One region of the Caballeronia sp. Sq4a genome, then DNA from elsewhere that is predicted to be linked to it. Evidence: predicted binding sites of a transcription regulator. Region 1 holds the regulator's gene; each other region holds the start of a gene.
What was found. The regulator LexA, encoded in region 1, represses DNA repair genes until DNA is damaged. The targets are predictions, from matches to a motif close to ACTGTATNNNNATACAGT.
Positions count from the first base shown of each region.

Region 2: a site for LexA is predicted at 3,482-3,499, ahead of recA (recombinase RecA). Genes of this name have one in related genera too.
Region 3: a site for LexA is predicted at 2,621-2,638, ahead of dinB (DNA polymerase IV). Genes of this name have one in related genera too.
Region 4: a site for LexA is predicted at 2,729-2,746, ahead of LDZ24_RS09625 (ATP-dependent helicase). Genes of this name have one in related genera too.

Region 1 covers NZ_CP084250.1:1,328,543-1,333,227, forward strand. Annotated here, with positions in the region: gene LDZ24_RS06330 (universal stress protein) at 1-279, shown strand, start outside; gene LDZ24_RS06335 (DUF2939 domain-containing protein) at 304-897, opposite strand; gene LDZ24_RS06340 (hypothetical protein) at 978-1,313, opposite strand; gene lexA (transcriptional repressor LexA) at 1,454-2,122, opposite strand; gene LDZ24_RS06350 (sulfate ABC transporter substrate-binding protein) at 2,371-3,417, shown strand; gene cysT (sulfate ABC transporter permease subunit CysT) at 3,538-4,431, shown strand; gene cysW (sulfate ABC transporter permease subunit CysW) at 4,428-4,685, shown strand, end outside.
Region 2 covers NZ_CP084250.1:470,037-474,721, reverse strand. Annotated here, with positions in the region: gene sucC (ADP-forming succinate--CoA ligase subunit beta) at 1-244, opposite strand, end outside; gene LDZ24_RS02230 (DUF2889 domain-containing protein) at 365-991, opposite strand; gene recX (recombination regulator RecX) at 1,113-2,408, opposite strand; gene recA (recombinase RecA) at 2,311-3,381, opposite strand; gene LDZ24_RS02215 (response regulator transcription factor) at 3,643-4,359, shown strand; gene LDZ24_RS02210 (sensor histidine kinase) at 4,371-4,685, shown strand, end outside.
Region 3 covers NZ_CP084251.1:1,073,161-1,077,845, reverse strand. Annotated here, with positions in the region: gene LDZ24_RS18915 (hypothetical protein) at 128-370, shown strand; gene LDZ24_RS18910 (MDR family MFS transporter) at 400-1,977, opposite strand; gene LDZ24_RS18905 (hypothetical protein) at 2,218-2,583, shown strand; gene dinB (DNA polymerase IV) at 2,698-3,894, shown strand; gene LDZ24_RS18895 (TauD/TfdA family dioxygenase) at 4,009-4,685, shown strand, end outside.
Region 4 covers NZ_CP084250.1:2,021,367-2,026,051, reverse strand. Annotated here, with positions in the region: gene LDZ24_RS09645 (MATE family efflux transporter) at 1-1,245, opposite strand, end outside; gene LDZ24_RS09640 (RNA-binding S4 domain-containing protein) at 1,407-1,628, opposite strand; gene LDZ24_RS09635 (hypothetical protein) at 1,915-2,316, shown strand; gene LDZ24_RS09630 (hypothetical protein) at 2,402-2,662, shown strand; gene LDZ24_RS09625 (ATP-dependent helicase) at 2,780-4,685, shown strand, end outside.

The DNA.
Region 1 (4,685 bases):
CGCGAGCGTGGCCTGTCGGCGCAGGGGCATTTCGCGTTCGGCCATCCGATCGACGAAATCGCGGCGCTGGCCGACAGCCTTAAGGTCGATCTCGTCGTCGTCGGGCACCGCTGCCGGAGCGGACTCGCTCGTTGGTGGATGGGCGCGGGCAACACCCCTTTGCTGGATCGCGTGTCGTGCAGCATTCTGGTTGCCGTCTGTCAGGCAGGCGAATCGGCGGAAGCGGAAGATGCCGCTGCGTATGCCGCGAAGCCCGCGAAGGCCGAAGCGGGCGCGTGAGCGTGGATGGCTGGCGAAGGCGCGTCAGCCGTTGAGATCGACGGCGACGAGCTTCCATGACACTAGCCCGCTGCGGTGAAATATGGCGGAATAGCGGGCGTCGCCTGCGCCGTGCTGGTACGTCACCACGAACGTGTTGATGCCGCGATAGCCGGCCGTCGTCTGCGGCGGTTGCGGAGCCGAATTGGATGCGCTCACGGACGCGCTCGCCGAAGCCGACGCGTTTGCATCGGCTTTGCCGGCCGCGGGCGGACGTTCGCCGGGATTGCCGCGCGGCGGTATGCCGTTCAGGATGGCGGCGACTCCGTCCGGCGTCGCGTATGAATCCACGAGCGGGCCGACCAGCGCCGCGCCGATCATCGCGCCGATGATGGCGAGCGGGTTGCCGCTCTTCTGCACATCGATGCGCCGCGTGAGCAGCGCGGCGATCTGATCCTTCAAGCTCGCGCGCAATGCGGGGAAATCGACGTATTGGTTGACCGTTTGGGCGTCGCGCGCGTCGGCGGCGCGCTTGACGCGGTCCAGCACGATATACGGCGACGCATAGACGAAGCCGAGCGCCGCGACGAGCAATACGGCGGCGAGCGTGGCAATAACGGAACGAGCGGTGCGGGACATGCGACGGCCAAACCTTTAGCGAAGGTTAATGCAGGATTGACCGCGCCGACGCACGACTAATTCCCCAACTCGCCGCCAGTTCACGCCACCGTTCCGCCCGTGAGACCGGCGCGCTCTTCGTCGATGCAGCGGTCGATCATGCGCGACACTTCGCCGATCTTGCCGACGAGGATCAGCCGCGACTCGCTCCGATAAACGCGCACGGGAGTACTCCGCGGCGGCTCCGCGTGAACCGTCTGCGTCAGCGACACCCGCGCGAACGCAGGCTGGCGAGACGGCAGCGCGGGCATGGAATCGAAGAGATCCGGTGCAGCTTCGGCCCGCGAAGGCGCCGCGGCGCCGCAAGGAATCAACGCACGCAGATGGCGCAGACGGCCGAACTTGCGAAAGGGCAGCAAACGGGCAAAACGTTCCATCATGACTCTCCAGACGATAGGACGCACCACGGCATGCCGCAAGCGGCTGCCGTCCGTGCTTGATGTACTCGAAACGCGCCGCGTCTTGCGTGGCGTGAAGAGGCGCTCAGCGACGCTTCAAAGCGCGCTGCCGCCGCTGACTAGAACTCGCCTGAGCGGATCAGGCCCACTGCAATGCCTTCCAGCGCGAAGTCTCCGCTGCCCGACCGCACGAAAATATTCTCGTAGTCCGGGTTCTCCGCGATGAGCTCGACGCCGTCGGGACGTCGCTTCCAACGCTTGACCGTGACGTCGTCGCCGAGCCGCGCAACGACGATTTGTCCGTCCTTCGCCTCGGTGCGCTTTTGAACGGCGAGCAGGTCGCCGTCCAGAATGCCGGCGTCGCGCATCGACAAACCGCGCACTTTCAGCAGGTAGTCGGGCTTGCTGGAGAAGAGCGCGGGATCGCACGCGTAGTGCTGCGAAATATGCTCCTGCGCGAGGATAGGACTGCCCGCCGCCACACGGCCCACGAGCGGCAACGAGAGCTGCATGATGCTTGCGTGCGGCAAGGTGAACTGGTGCGGAACGTCTTCGGACCGGCCCGCGTCGCCAATCAGCCGGATGCCGCGCGACGAACCCGCAGCCAGCTCGATGACGCCCTTACGCGCCAGTGCCCGCAGATGCTCTTCCGCAGAGTTCGCGGAACTGAAGCCGAGCTCAGCGGCAATCTCCGCGCGGGTCGGCGGAAAGCCGGTGCGCTCGATTGCGCGCTGGAGCAGTTCGAAGACCTGCTGCTGACGCGCGGTAAGTTTTGAGGTTCTGGTCACTGGCTCGGGCCTCTCGTGCACTGTATGGATCAACAGATGACTGTATTTTTATACAGTATTCGGCGCTTTTCAAGCATTACTTTAAGTTCGGCTCGAAACCGCAACACGCTCCGTCGTTCGGCCCCCCGCAAGCGCCGGCGACTTGCTTTAGCAGCTTTCGATATAAAAGACTGAAAAACGATTATTTCTGTTCATATAGGCCCGCCGATAGACTGATTCCGTCAATTGGATAAGACGGAGAACGGGGAATGCAAAGCACGAAAGCGGGATTGGGGACCAGGGCACGCAAAGCGCTGACCGCGCTGGCGCTGACGGCGGCGGGCATCGGCGCGATGGTCGCGGCGAGCACGCAAGCCCACGCGCAGACGTCGTTTCTGAATGTGTCGTACGACCCGACGCGCGAGCTCTATCAGGACTTCAATCAGGCATTCGCCAAGAAGTGGAAAGCCGAAACAGGCGAGGCCGTCACGTTCAAGCAGTCGCATGGCGGCTCGGGCGGACAGGCGCGCGCGGTCATCGACGGCCTGCAGGCGGACGTCGTCACGCTCGCGCTCGCCTACGACATCGACGCGCTCGCGGGCAAGGGACTCGTCGCCGCGGACTGGCAGAAGCGGCTGCCGGATAACGCCTCGCCGTACACGTCGACGATCGTGTTCCTCGTGCGCAAGGGCAACCCGAAGCACATCAAGGACTGGGACGACCTCACGAAGCCGGGCGTCTCCATCGTCACGCCGAACCCGAAAACGTCGGGCGGGGCGCGCTGGAACTATCTCGCCGCGTGGGCCTACGCGCAGCACAAGCCGGGCGGCAACGAGCAAACCGCGAAGGACTTCGTCGCGAAGCTGTACAAGAACGCGGGCGTGCTCGATTCCGGCGCGCGCGGCGCCACGACGAGCTTCGTGCAGCGCGGCCAGGGCGACGTGCTGATTGCGTGGGAGAACGAGGCGTTTCTGTCGTTGAAGGAGTTCGGTCCGGACAAGTTCGAGATCGTGGTGCCTTCGGTGAGCATTCTGGCCGAGCCGCCGGTCGCGGTGGTCGACAAGGTCGTCGACAAGCACGGCACGCGCAAGCTCGCCGAGGCGTATCTCAAGTATCTGTACAGCGACGAAGGCCAGCAGATCGCCGCGCGCAATTTCTATCGTCCGCGCTCGGACAAGGTGCCGGCCGACCTCACGAAGCAGTTCCCGAAGATCAAGCTCTACACCATCGACGACACGTTCGGCGGCTGGACCAAGGCGCAGAAGACGCATTTCGCCGATGGCGGCGTGTTCGATTCCATCTATCAGCCGCAATAACAACTGCAGTAAGCGCGCAAAGCGCGAAGCAAACCGAAGCGGCGCGCCATGACGCCGCCGGTCACACAAGCATTCGATGACACGCGCTCCCCGGCGCACTGGAACAGGACGAAAGCAAGGATGACGACTTTCACTTTGCGCAAGCCGAGCGCGCTACCGGGCTTCGGCCTGACGCTCGGCATCACGCTCGCGTATCTGAGCCTCGTGGTGTTGATACCGCTCGCCGCCACGTTCGCGAAGACGGCGACGCTCGACTGGGCGCAGTTCGTCCGCGCGGTGACATCGCCGCGCGTATTGGCGTCGTATCGGCTGACCTTCGGCGCGGCGCTCGGCGGGGCGCTCATCAACGCGGTGTTCGGCTTTCTGGTCGCGTGGGTGCTCGTGCGCTATACCTTTCCGATGAAGCGCATCGTGGATGCCATCGTCGATTTGCCGTTCGCGTTGCCGACTTCGGTCGCGGGCATCTCGCTCGCGGCCGTCTATGCGGGCAACGGCTGGATCGGGCAGTATCTCGCGCCGCTCGGCGTCAAGGTCGCGTTCACGCCGCTCGGCGTGCTGGTGGCGCTGACGTTCATCGGCTTGCCGTTCGTCGTGCGCACGGTGCAGCCGGTGCTCGAAGACTTCGAGCGCGAGCAGGAAGAAGCCGCCGCGTGCCTCGGCGCGACGCGCTGGCTGACGTTTCGCCGCGTCGTCTTGCCGACGCTTTTCCCGGCGCTGCTGACGGGCTTCGCGCTGGCGTTCGCGCGCGCGCTCGGCGAATACGGCTCGGTGATTTTCATCGCGGGCAACGTGCCGATGAAGTCGGAAATCACGTCGCTTCTCATCATCACGAAGCTCGAACAGTATGACTATGCGGGCGCCACTGCGCTCGCCGTCGTCATGCTGTGCGTGTCGTTCCTGATGCTGCTCCTCATCAACACGCTGCAATGGTTCCTGCAACGGCGCACGAGCCGCACGGGCGCGATCCCTGCGCACGCCGCGCATGCCGCGTCCGCGCAAGGGAGCCACGCATGAGCACGCCCGACACCAAAGCCATCGCGATGAACACCGCTGCGCCACGCGATGCCCGCACGCTCGATCCCGTCACCGAACCGCGCGCGGTGCGCTGGCTGCTCACGGGCATCGCGCTGCTGTTCCTCGCGCTCTTTCTCGTGGTGCCGCTCGTCGCCGTGTTCGCGCAAGCGTTCGCAAAGGGCATCGACTATTACTTCGAGTCGCTCAAAGACCCAGACGCGTGGTCCGCGATTAAGCTCACGTTGACGACGGCG
Region 2 (4,685 bases), 860 kb from region 1:
CGAGCTGCATGCCGAGGATCTGGTTCGCGTACTCGCGAACCTGCTCGATCGACTTCGCGACCTTCACGCCGCCGCCCTTGCCACGGCCGCCCGCGTGAATCTGCGCCTTGACGACCCAGACCGGGCCGCCCAGCTCTTCCGCGGCCTTGACCGCATCATCCACCGAGAACACGGGTTTGCCGCGCGGGACCGCGACGCCGAATTTCCGCAGGATTTCCTTACCCTGGTACTCGTGAATCTTCATGCGTGATTCCTTCAGTCTGAGAGTTGGAGTGAACTTCTTCGATTTCGAATTGCTTGAACCGCTGATTGTTTGATTCTTGTCCGGTTGCCGGGAGCGTTCCGCGTTGGGAACGCGCGCGCGTCAGGTGTCCGGCTTTTCGCGTTCCGCCTGGCCACGATCTTCCGCCCGCGATGGCTCATGGCCGAACCAGCGCGGATAGTATTCGCGCACGGCCGGGCCGTCGAAGCGCAGCGCGTGGCAGCGGCCGAGCTGGAACGGCGGCTGAGCCGACGTCGCCTCGGCTCCGCCTTGCGCGAAAGGACTGCCGCTCTCGATGGACCACACTTCGCCGGAGAACGCCTGGATAGCGGCGGTCGGCAACACGGCGCACAGCTCGGTGAGATGCGTGCAGCCCGCCGTTCCGCGCAGGCGCGCGCCGGCTTCGCGACGAAAGTTCTGGAGCAGATTGAGTCCGATGAGCGCGCGATACGCGGAATTCGACTCGGCGCACAACGCCGCATAAGGCGCCCATTCGGAAGACGCCTCGGCGTTGACGATGGTGAGCTTGCGGTCGATGGTGATGCGCAGCCAGAGTTCATGGATCGGCAGGCCTTGCGGCCGGACGCCCGCCGCGAGCGGAAAGTCGCGGGGCTTGTCATCGGTTAGACAGGCTTCGATGTCCCACAGGCCGTCGTCCCGCTCGAACGCTTCCAGCCGAATCGCGCGACGATGGCGCAACTGTCGGGAAACGGGCGGAGAAAGAGGCATGGGACCAAAGCCGGAACGGGGAAACCGTTGAATTTTAGCATAGCGAGTATTTCGGGCCGTGCATGCGCCTGATGATTGGCGGATGCCGGCGCACGGCGCGTGGCGTGGCGTGCAGGGTGCGTCAATCGTCGCTTGGCTCGTCGGTCCAGTCTTCGTCGCCGCCTTTCAGTATTTTTCCGATGGTGCTGGCCGAAAAACCGCGCGCCGCGAGAAAGCGAGCCTGTTTTCCACGCTCGGCGGGCGTCTCGGGCACGACGCCGTACTTCTTCTCCCATACGGCCTGAGCGCGCGCGGTTTCGGTTTGCGCGAGCTTGTCCGCCGTCTCGCCGATCAACGCCTCGCCCACCGCGTGCCGCTTCAATTCGTTGATGATCCGGCTGCCGCCCATGCGCGGCGCCCGACGATGAACGACGCTCTCCACGAAACGTTCGTTGGACAGCCAGCCGTCGCGCTCCAGGCTGTCGAGCGTGTTTTCGAGCGAGTCGGCTTCCTGCACGTACGGACGCAGTTTGCGCGACAGCTCCGCACGGCTGTATTCGCGGCGCGAAAGGTAGGCCAATGCGCGGCCTTTCAGCGAGCGTTGAGGCCGTCTTGGGTTGTTCGCGTCCGGTGCCTTGCGCGCTCGTTCGGTCGAGCGGCTGTACGCCGGGTCTGATGGTGGTTCGGGCGCGCACTGCTCGAATGGCTCGAACGGATCGGCGTCTTCGAAGGGATTGGAGAAGGGATCGGCGCTGTCGTCCGGTAAGCGGGCCTCTTTCGGCGGCTTGGGCGGCGCGTCGAGCTTCTGGACGGGTTGCGTCGTGGCCTGAGCGAGAAGCGAGCGCGCCTGCGCGAGACGCGCGGCGCGGTCGGGGTCTTGCGCCGCGAATGGCTCACGTGCGGCGCGTGCTGGCGCGCCCGGATTCGCATCGAGCGTCGGGTTTGCGGTCTTTGGCGACTTGGCAGCCGAGCGCGGCGACTGGACCGTCGCGAATGTTTCCGTTGCCGGTGCCCGCTCGGGTTCCTTTACGAGCCCTCGCGCCGCTCCAGATACACCGCGCGCCGGCGCGAATGGCTTCGCGTCGGCGCGTGATGTAGTGCTTCGAGTGGACCAGCGTGATTTCGTCGCTACGGCGCGCCGCTCGCTACTGCGCTCGTAACGGTCGATGCCATTGGCGTGATCGGCCGACTCACCGACGCCGCGCGCAGAAGACTCGAACGCAGCATCGTCGCCCGATTCGCCCGCGCCGTCAGACCGGCCCGCACGGCCCCGCCGAACATCGGCGCTGCCAGCCTTCGATCCGAACCGGCGCTTGAACATCGACGGTGCGGCGCGACGCTTATTCGTCGTCCGCGACTGCTGCGCCCGCGGCGACGCCATCTGCCAGCGCGGCCACACCCAGCGATTCGCGTATCTTGTTCTCGATCTCGCGTGCAATGTCCGGGTTCTCGCGCAGGAATTCCCGCGCGTTGTCCTTGCCCTGACCGATGCGATCGCCGTTATAGCTGTACCACGCGCCCGCCTTGTCGACGAGCTTGGCCTGCACGCCCAGATCGATGATTTCGCCCTGACGCGAAATGCCCTCGCCGTACAGAATGTCGAAGATGGCTTCGCGGAACGGCGGCGACACCTTGTTCTTCACCACCTTCACGCGCGTTTCGTTGCCGATGACTTCGTCGTTCTTCTTGATGGACCCGATACGGCGAATGTCCAGACGCACCGACGAATAGAACTTCAGCGCGTTACCGCCCGTGGTGGTTTCCGGGTTGCCGAACATCACGCCGATCTTCATGCGGATCTGGTTGATGAAGATCACGAGGCAGTTCGTGCGCTTGATGGTACCGGTGAGCTTGCGCAGCGCCTGCGACATCAGGCGAGCTTGCAGACCCGGCAGCGAGTCGCCCATTTCGCCTTCGATTTCCGCCTTCGGCACGAGCGCCGCGACGGAGTCGATCACGATCATGTCGATGGAACCCGAGCGCACCAGCGCGTCCGCGATTTCCAGCGCCTGTTCGCCCGTGTCCGGCTGCGAGATAAGCAGTTCCTGCACGTTCACGCCGAGCTTCTGCGCGTATTGCACGTCGAGCGCGTGTTCCGCGTCGATGAATGCCGCCGTGCCGCCGATCTTCTGCATTTCGGCGATCACCTGCAGCGTGAGCGTGGTCTTGCCCGACGATTCCGGACCGTAGATCTCGACGACGCGGCCGCGCGGCAGTCCGCCCACGCCGAGCGCGATATCCAGTCCGAGCGAGCCGGTGGACACCACCTGAATGTCTTCGACCGCCTCGCCCGCGCCGAGCCGCATGATCGACCCTTTGCCGAATTGCTTCTCGATCTGCGAGAGCGCGGCAGCGAGGGCCTTGCTTTTTTCCGCAGTCATGCCAGCCGGGCCTTTCTTGCTTTCTTCCATGAATCGTCCTTTGCTATGATGAACGGCGTCTGAGGCTTGTGCTTACGGGCTGTGATGCGGATTCCGCATACTTTCGCCCGCTTTTCGCACAGATGCAGACACTGTATAAAAAAACAGTAGTTTTTGCAAGCCCGATTGCGGCGACGTGGCGTTTTTCCACGTCGCCCGAACCGCGCAAAAACCGCACAACACCCTGGAGACCGCCGCGCCGGGCGAAATGCGGTGCCGGCAATGCGCTACCGCGCATCAGGCGCACAGACGATGCGAATCCTCATTGCCGAAGACGACAGCATACTCGCGGACGGCCTCGTCCGATCACTCCGCCAATCGGGATACGCCGTCGACCATGTGAAGCATGGCGTCGAGGCGGACACCGCGCTGACGCTTCAACCGTTCGACCTGCTGATTCTCGATCTCGGGCTGCCGCTCATGCCCGGCCTCGAAGTGTTGCGCCGGCTGCGCGCGCGCAATTCGCAGATGCCCGTGCTGATCCTGACCGCCGCCGACAGCGTCGACGAGCGCGTGAAGGGCCTCGATCTCGGCGCCGACGACTATATGGCCAAGCCCTTCGCGCTCAACGAGCTCGAAGCGCGGGTGCGCGCGCTCACGCGGCGCGGCGCGGGCGGCGGGCCGACGGTCGTCAAGCATGGTTCGCTGTCGTTCGATCAGGTGGGACGCATCGCGCATATCGGCGATCAGGTAATCGACTTGTCGGCGCGCGAGCTGGGCGTGCTCGAAGTGCTGCTGCAGCGGACCGGGCGCCTCGTGTCGAAGGAACAGCTCGTCAATCACTTGTGCGAATGGGGCGAAGAAGTCAGCAACAACGCGATCGAGGTTTACGTCCACCGGCTGCGCAAGAAGATCGAGCCGAGCGGCGCGCGCATCATCACCGTGCGCGGGCTCGGCTACACGCTCGAAAAAGCGTCGAGCGGCGTAACCGGGCCGGGCGCGAGCGCGCCGTTGCCGGGTCATCACTGAGCCGGCAACGCATGGCCTCGCCCGTTTCCAGCGAACGCGCAGACGAGCCGGCGCGCACGCCGCCCTCGTCCGCGACCGCAGCCAACGCAGCCACGGCCGATTCCGACGCGCTGCGCGACGCGCGCTACGCCAATCCCTTCGCCCCGCAGGACGAGCTGGAACCGGACAGCGAGACGCATCCGCGCTCGCTCTTCGGCGAGATTCTCGACTGGATGCTCGCGCCGCTTCTGCTGCTCTGGCCGATGAGCATCGCGGTGACCTATCTGGTCGCGAAGTCCATCGCGAACGGACCGTTCGACCGCGCGCTCGAAGCGGATGCCTATGTC
Region 3 (4,685 bases), on a different replicon from region 1:
CGCTTCTGGGGGGATTTCATGGTCGAGTCACGCACGTAGACTGCGTGCACATTTCGGAAGGTCGCATGCTGGCAGGGCAGTGCATTGGCCGATGAAGTGGACATCTGAAACCCTCAGGAGTACGACCATGATCAGCAAAGTCACCGGCATTGTTCTCGTCGCGGCCTCGCTTGCCGCGCCTTACGCGCTCGCAAGCGGCTATGGTCCTGCGCCGCACTACAAGCCCGACACCGGCGCGCCCACGTCGCAACAAGGCATGAACACGCAGACCATCGCGGCGGACGAATCCGCTGCGCCGGGAAGCCAGAGCGGAGATGCGAGCGTGTCCAAAGACAAGCAGGACAGCCCGCTCATTCAGGCGCAAGATTGAGACTGAGTGTGCAACGCATCGACGCCGGATCAGGCGTCGATGCCGACGCGTTCCGGCGCGTCGTTCGCGCTGACCGTCCCCACCGCAGGCCGAGCCCGACCGATGTCTACCGCGGGCATGAACAGCATCGAAATGACCGCGCCCAGCGCGATCACGAACATCGACGTGAAGGTGAGATGCAGCGCATGGTGCAGCGCGAAGCGAATCTCCGCGTTGCTCGCGAAGTTGCCGGGCACGGCCGATAACAGGCGCTTCAATTGATCGGCGCTAACGGCCGGCACGCCGCTCGCATGCGCCAGCCCATAGTTCTGCACGGCGCCGAACACGGCTGCGCCGAGCGTGTTCCCGAGATTGCGGGCAAAGAGGTTCGATGCAGTGGCGCTCCCGCGCTCGGACAGCTTGACGATTTCCTGAATCAGGATGAGGCACGACACGCTCAGTATGCCCATGCCGAAGCCCATCACCGCGGAGCCAACGCCGGCCCACACGGGACTCGACTGCGGCGTGAGAAGCACGAACGGAATCGCGCCGAGCGGAATGAACACGGTTCCGCCGATCAACAAGCGGCGCAACCCGATGCGGCTGAAGGTACGCGAAGTGAAGGTGGCGCCGCTGGGCCAGCCGATCATCATCATCGTGAGCGTGAGGCCCGCTTCGACTGGCGAGCGATGCATGACGCCTTGCACGTACATCGGCAGGAACGTGGTCAGGCCCATCAACGCCATGCCCGCGAGCAGCGTCGAGGCGTTGCCCGCCGCGATCGGGCGATGCGCCCATAAGCCGAACGAGATCATCGGATCGGCGGCGCGCTTTTCCTGCATGACGAAGAGCACGCTGGCCACGATGCATATCGCGACTTCCACGCCGACGCGCGCGCTGCTTGCGGTGCTCGCATCGGTGAGCGCCATCATCAGCGAAGCGACGGCGGCCGTGAACAGGAACGCGCCTGCGAGGTCGATTGCCGGACGTTCGTGGCGCTTTTCCTCGTGCAGAAAGAGCACGAATAGCAGCGCGGCGAGCGCGCCGATCGGCAGGTTGATCCAGAAGATCCAGCTCCACGAAAGATGCCGGATGAGCAAGCCGCCGACCATCGGCCCCAACACGGCGGACACGGCCCATACGCTCGCGAGGTACCCTTGCACCTTGCCACGTTCCCGAGCCGGATAGAGATCGCCGACCACCGTCAGCGCAACCGGCAGAATGGCGCCCGCGCCGACGCCCTGTATAAGGCGGAAGACGATCATGGCGGGCATCGACCACGCGAAGCCCGCGAGTATCGACCCGACGAGAAAGATGGCGATGCCGGCGAGTATCGCGGGCTTGCGGCCGTAAAGATCCGCGAGCTTGCCGAATACGACGGTAAGCGCGGTCTGCGTCAGCAGGAACGACGAGAACACCCAGCTATACAGATTGAGGCCGCCGAGCTGCGTGGCGATCTGCGGCATGGCGGTCGAAACGATGGTGGCTTCGATCGCCACCATGGCCATCGAGGCCATCACTGCGGCAATGACGAGGGGACGGACGGTCTGCTTGTGTTGGGGCATGCGGTCGGGATCTGATGAAAGAGGACGCGATCCGCGCCGTGCACGCGCGGTTCGACTCGTCATGGTATCCCGGTGCGCCACGCGCTGCTTGCGCGGTCTTACTTACCGCCTTTGACATGCTCCTTCGTCGCGAGGCAGGGAATTCTTAGCCGCGATTCATGCGTTCGTCAGCACACGATGCCTTTCTTGCAAGGCACTGCCGCGGCGCACCATCCCGTGCTATCTTGTTTCATACGGAATTCATACGGAACGCAGCGTATTCGCTGACGTCCTCTCGTCGAAACGTCCTTCGTGAGCGCCGCCATGAACGATGTGCCTCGTACCCTGAGTGCCCGGGACCGCGTCGAATTGCTCTGCTGGCTGACATGCGGCAGTCTGGGCGCGTTCTATCTGAACGGAGACTGGCCGGCGGCGGCTTTCCACGTGCAGGCCGCGCACAAGTGGCTCGACAGGCATCAGCGGCTCGCGGACTGGCTGACGGTCGCGAAGCTTGCCGCCATTGCGCGCGATCTGGCCGCGCGTCATTGCGCGATACTCGAGGCCGACTGGGCGCGCGATGCCGTCGAGGAGATTCTCGACAGCGAAGACCTCAACTATCAGTCCGATGTGGTCCGGCAGGTCTTCGACGACTGCCGCCGCGCACTCGCGGAAAAGCGCGCGGCAGAGTAGCCGCTGAAGCGTCACTGAGAGGCCGCTGGCGAAAATCACTGTATGAATGTACAGTAAGCCATTTTCGACTTCGGCCCTAAGCGCTCTTGCTTTTGCGCTCGCCTTTCGCCGTCGATGGACGCCTCACTGCCTTCTTCGTTCGCCTCAGAGACGCCGCCGCGCCGTATCGCGCACCTCGACATGGATGCGTTTTTCGCGTCGGTCGAACTGCTGCGCTATCCGGAGTTACGCGGTGAGCCGGTGGTGGTCGGAGGCGGTCGGAACGCCGCGCCCGAGACGATGGCGGACGGCACGCGTCGTTTCAAGCGATTGCGCGACTACGCTGGCCGCGGCGTGGTGACGACCTCCACGTATGAAGCCCGCAAATTCGGCGTGTTCTCCGCAATGGGCATGATGAAAGCGGCCCAGCTCGCGCCCGACGCCATTCTTCTTCCGACGGATTTCGAGTCTTATCGGCATTACTCGCGCCTCTTCAAAGCGGCGATTGCCGGATTCACCACGCAGATCGAGAACCGCGGCATCGACGAGATCTATATCGACGTCACCGACATGCCCGGCGATTCAGCGGACATTGGTCAGCGCATGAAAGACGCGGTGCGCGAAGCGACCGGCCTCACCTGTTCCATCTGCATCGCGCCGAACAAGCTGCTCGCGAAGATCGGCTCGGAACTGGACAAGCCCGACGGTCTCACCATTCTTACGATGAACGACCTGCCCACGCGCATCTGGCCGCTGGCCGCGCGCAAGGTAAATGGCATCGGGCCCAAGGCGAATGACAAGCTCGCGGCGCTCGGCATCGTGACCGTGGGCGATATCGCGGCCGCCGACCTCGGCCTTCTGCAATCGCACTTCGGTCCGACCTATGCGGCGTGGCTCGCGCGCATCGCGCAAGGGCAGGACGAACGGCCTGTCGTCGTGAGTTCCACGCCCAAGTCCATGAGCCGCGAGACCACGTTCGAGCGCGACCTTCATCCCAAACACGACCGCGCCACGCTTTCGGCGGAATTCACGGGCCTCTGCAAGCGCGTGGCGGACGATCTCGCGCGCAAAGGTTACGTGGGGCGCACCGTCGGCATCAAGCTGCGTTTCGACGACTTTCGCACCGTCACGCGCGACTTGACCATTCCAATCGCCACGGCCGATGCATCCGAGATTCGTCGCGCGGCGACCGAGTGCCTCAAACGAATCGTGCTCGACAAAAGACTGCGACTGCTCGGCGTGCGCGTGAGCGCGCTGGAGTCCGCTGACGAAGCCGGCGTTTCCGTCGCGCCGGTACAGGTCGAATTGCCTTTCGACGCAATCGAAGACTGAGCTGTCGCGGTCTTAGCATCACGCCAGATAATCAAATCGCGCATCGTTCGTTGCCGCGCGCGCGTGCCGGGCGTAGATTATTCGTCTGTCCGCCGCTTTCATTACACCGTGACCATTCTTTCGCCGACCCACGACGCTGCCGAGGCCGTCGAGCAACAAATCGTCATTCGTCCCTTTGACGGCCCGCTGGGCGCAGAGGTCATCGGGCTCGACCTGTCGCAGCCCTTGGCCACTGAGGATTTCGCGCGCATTCATCGCGCTCACCTCGACTATCACGTGCTCGTGTTCCGCGAACAGCGCATCACGCCCGCGCAGCAGGTCGCCTTCAGCAAGCGGTTCGGGCCATTGCAGATTCACGTATTGCACCAGTTCGGACTGGCCGGTTATCCCGAAGTGCTCGTGGTGTCGAACATCATCGAGAACGGCAAGCCTATTGGACTCGGCGACGCCGGCCACTTCTGGCATTCGGATCTCTCATACAAAGAGAAGCCGAGCCTCGGCTCGATGCTTCATGCGCAAGAGCTCCCGTCGACAGGCGGCGACACGCTGTTCGCGAATCAGCATCTCGCGTGGGAGACGTTGCCCGCGCATCTGAAGAACGCGGTCGAGGGGCGTTTCGCGGAGCACACGTATCTCGCGAAATATGCGGAGCTGCAAAAGCGCAGTCCGTGGCGTCCGAATCTCACACCGGAGCAGATCGCGCAGGTGAAGCCGGTCGTGCATCCCATCGTGCGCACGCATCCGGAGACGGGTCGTCAGGCGCTCTTCGTGAGCGAGCACTTCACCACGCG
Region 4 (4,685 bases), 690 kb from region 1:
CCCGACGCCCCAATAACCGAACGCGGCGGCGAGCATCGGCACGCGCGTGTCTTTCAGGCCGCGCAGGCAGCCCGAGCCGACCGTCTGCATGCCGTCGACGATCTGAAACACGGCCGCGACGCTCAGTAGCGATGCGGCAAGCGCGACGGTCCGCGCATTGGCGGGATCGTCGAGATGCAGATACAGGCCGACGATCGCGCGCGGCGCGGTAATGAGCACGAGCCCGGAACACATCATGAAGCCGACGCCGAGCGCCAGCGCGACGAAGCCCGCGTGACGCGCCGCGACCGGCACGCCCGCGCCGGCCCAGTAGCCGACGCGCACGTTCGCCGCCTGTCCGATGGCGAGCGGCACCATGAACGCCGCCGACGCCACGTTGAGCGCGATCTGGTGCGCGGCGAGCGGCGCTTCGCCGAGCAGGCCGACCATCATGCCGGTGGCGAGAAAGAGCGTCGATTCGACGCCGTACGTGATGGCGACCGGCCAGCCGATGCCGAAGAGTTCGCCCATGAGCGGCAGATGCGGCCGCGCGGCGGCGACGAAATGCCGGTAACGCGGGCGCAGATGCAGCAGCGCGACGAGCGCGAAGGCCGTCAGCCAGACGGTGATGGCGGTGGCCGCCGCCGAGCCGAGAAAGCCTTCGCGCGGCAGGCCGTACGCGCCGTGGATCAACCCGTAGTTCAGAAAGCCGTTGACGAACACGCCGCCGATGGACACCCACAGCAAGCGCTTCGCCGCGCCGATGGCCGGCAGGAACGCGCGCATCATGCCGATGCCGATCAGGCTGCCCGGCGTGCCCCAGCGCAGCACCGCGCAGTATTCACCGACGTTGTGCGCAAGCGTCGCCGGCTCGTGGAACGCGAGCAGAAGCGGCTCCGCATATGACAGCAGCACGAACGCCGGCACGGCGAGCAGCACGGACAACACGAGCCCCGTCCAGTAGATGCCGGGCACGCGGTGTTCCGCATCCGCGCCGCGCGCATGCGCGACAGCCACGCTCACCGACGTCAGTACGCCTTGCAGCAGCGTCACGACGACGAAGAACATGTTGGCGCCCAGACCACCCGCGGCGAGCGCGTCGGGACCGAGCGAGCCGAGCAGAATCGTGTCCGTGACGCCCATCGCCATTTGCGACAGTTGCGCGATGGCGAGTGGCGCGGCGAGGCGCGCGGTATCGACGGCATGGCGAGACAGACTGACGTGTCCCGAATGCGCGCGGGTCGCGCGGCTGGTGTGCGATTGCATGATCGAGAGAAAGGAGCGGAAGGGCGCGTGGACGCGTCCGTGTCGCGCGCTGAAACCTGAACGAAAGACGCTTAGCTTATGGCCTCGCGCGCGGCATGTCGATGACGCGCCCCGTTATGGTCGTCTTTTCGCAAGCGGCGGGCGCATGGGCGCAAGCGGTATCAGTCGGGCGCGCGCACTCGGATCTTCTGGCCGTCGAGCATCACGACCTGACCCGCGCGGATCTTGCAGGTCTTGCGCAGTTCCACTTTGCCGTCGACGGTGACATCGCCCATCGCGACGCGCGCCTTCGCCGAGCCGCCGCTATCGGCGAGTCCCATCAGCTTGAGCAGGTTGTGGAGTTCGACGTAGTCGCCCGTGAGGGTGAATTGAAGCTGCGGCATGGCGGGCGTTCAGATGCGAAAAGACTTCGATGATAAACCAGCGCGGGACATCATCCGGGCACACTGCGTGCTCTTACACGATCGACCGTTCGTTTCGCCGGATTAAGCACATGTAGCGAAGTGAAACCGCCGGTAACAATGACCCGTTTCGAGAAACTCGCGCGTCGTCCGGCCGGTCTGTACGTTTGATCGATGCAGCTTCGGTCATCTTCTAACCGACAAGTCGCGTCATCGCGCTCCAAGTTGTCGAACGCGTTTGGCGGACACACCCAGAGAGGACAAGCTCATGACTAAGGCTCGAATTCTGATGATCGGCGCCGCTTTCGCCGCGATGGCTGCCACCGGCGCGCAGGCGCAAACCGCTCAACCGGCGGACTCGGCTCCCGGCCAGGCGCCGATGCAGGTGCAGCAGCAAGTGTCGCCGCCGCCGCAAAACGTGGTCGCGCCGGCACCGACCGATCCGCTCGTGCAGAAGCGCAACGCCGACGCGCAGGCCAATGCGGAATATCGCGCGTCGAAGAAGGCGTCGAAGGCGGAGATGAAGGCTGCCGACAAGCAGGCCAAGCAGCAGTATAAGGAGCAGGTCCGCAATGCGAAGATCAACCGCAAGGCCGACAAGGCCGCCGCGAAGGACGACCTGAACGCCGCGACCGACCGCACGCCGAAGGATGAAGGCGAGCAGCACTGATCGCCTAGAGCGCCGCGAAGCCTCGGTGTCTCCGGCTTCGCGGTAGGAACACAACGACCACACTAACGACCACACGGAGGACGCCATGAATCGACGCACCCATACATTGCTGGCTGCGCTCATCGCGGGCGCGCTGACGAGCGTGAGCGCGGCACCGGCTTTCGCGCAATCGACGAGCGACGCGCCGACCCACGCCGACAAGAAGGCCGCGAAGAAGCAGGCCGAAGCCGACAAGGACGCCGCCGTCGCGCAGGCGAAGGCGGACAAGAAGAAGACCGAAGCGCAATCGGAGGCGAATGAAGCCGCCGCCAAAGCCAATCTGAAGGACGCCAAGAAGGCCGACTAAGCCACTGCCCGCAAGCCGCGGCCGGTCAAAAGAAAGACGTGCCGCGGCAAAGACTTGCGTGCGCGGGTTGTATGGATATACAGTGTGCGTCACTTCTTTCGACGCCCGCTTTCCTCTGTGCTGACCCTTCCGGACGACACCGCCACCGCCGACGCCTCCTCGGAGAACGTCGCCGCCTATCTTGCCAAGCTCAACGATGCGCAGCGCCGGGCGGTCGAATTCGGCGTCGACGCGCCGGGGCGCTGCGGCGGTCCGTTGCTCGTGATCGCGGGTGCGGGCTCGGGGAAGACCAACACGCTCGCGCATCGCGTCGCGCATTTGCTCGTGAAGGGCGCGGATCCGCACCGGATTCTGCTGCTGACGTTTTCGCGCCGCGCGGCGCTCGAAATGACGCGGCGCGTGACGCGCATCGCGACGAACGCGCTCGGCAGCAAGAGCGCCATCGCGCAGGGGCTCACGTGGTCCGGCACGTTTCACGGCATCGGCGCGCGGCTGCTGCGCGATTACGCCGATCTCGTCGGCCTCGCGCCGTCGTTCACCATCAACGACCGCGAAGACTCCGCCGACCTGATGAACCTCGTGCGCCACGAGCTCGGGCTGTCGTCGAAAGAGAAGCGGTTTCCCGCCAAATCCACCTGCTTCGCCATCTACTCGCGCGTCGTCAACACGGGCGTGTCGCTCGCCACCGTGCTGGATCAGGCGTATCCGTGGTGTCGCGAGTGGGAAGCGGACCTTAAGCGCCTCTTCGCCGCGTACGTGAGCGCGAAGCAGGCGCAAAGCGTCCTCGACTACGACGACCTGCTGCTCTACTGGTCGCACCTCGCCGCCGAGCCGAGCATCGCGGCCGACTTGTCGAGCCGCTTCGACCACGTGCTCGTCGACGAGTATCAGGACACCAACCGCCTGCAAGCCACCATCCTGCTCGCGATGAAACCGGACGGTCGCGGCCTGACCGTCGTGGGCGACGACGCGCAGTCCATCTATTCGTTTCGCGGCGCGACGGTGCGCAATATCCTCGACTTTCCGCAGCACTTCGACCCGCCTGCGGCGACCGTCACGCTCGACCGCAACTATCGGTCGACGCAGCCGATTCTCGAAGCGTCGAACGCGGTAATCGGGCTTGCCACTGAGCGCTATACGAAGGATCTGTGGACCGACAAGGCATCGGCGCAAAGGCCGCGCGTCGTTTCGGTCGCGGACGAGGCCGATCAGGCGCGTTATGTCGTCGAAAAGGTGCTGGAGGCGCGCGAGGGCGGCATGAAGCTGAAGTCGCAGGCGGTGCTCTTTCGCGCGGCGCATCACAGCGCGACACTCGAGATCGAGCTCACGCGGCGCAACATTCCGTTCGTGAAGTTCGGCGGCCTCAAGTTTCTGGATTCCGTGCACGTGAAAGACGTGCTCGCGGTGCTGCGCTGGGCCGAGAATCCGCGCGATCGCGTCGCGGGCTTCCGCGTCGCGCAACTGCTGCCGGGCATCGGGCCGGCGATTGCCGGGCGTCTGCTGGATAGCGTCGCGCAGGCCGAGCGCGCGCCGACTGCGATCGCCGCGTTCGGCGCGCCCGCGCGGGCGAGCGAAGACTGGCCGCGCTTCGTCGCGCTCATGGCCAAGCTGTGCGGCCGCGAATCGCCGTGGCCCGCTGAATTCGAAATGATTCGCCGCTGGTACGAGCCGCACCTCGAACGCAATCACGAAGACGCGGCTATCCGCATCGGCGACGTGTTGCAGATGGAAAGCATCGCGTCCACGTACCCGACGCGCGAGCGTTTCTTGACCGAGCTCACGCTCGATCCGCCCGACGCGACGAGCGACGAGTCCGGCGTACCGCTCATCGACGAGGACTATCTGATTCTCTCGACCATCCACTCGGCGAAAGGGCAGGAATGGCGCAACGTGTTCGTGCTGAACGGCGTGGACGGCTGCATTCCGTCCGATATGGGCACGGGCAGCGACGAGGAAATCGACGAAGAGCGCCGCCTGCTGTATGTCGCGATGACGCGGGCGAAAGAAGATCTGCACATCGTCA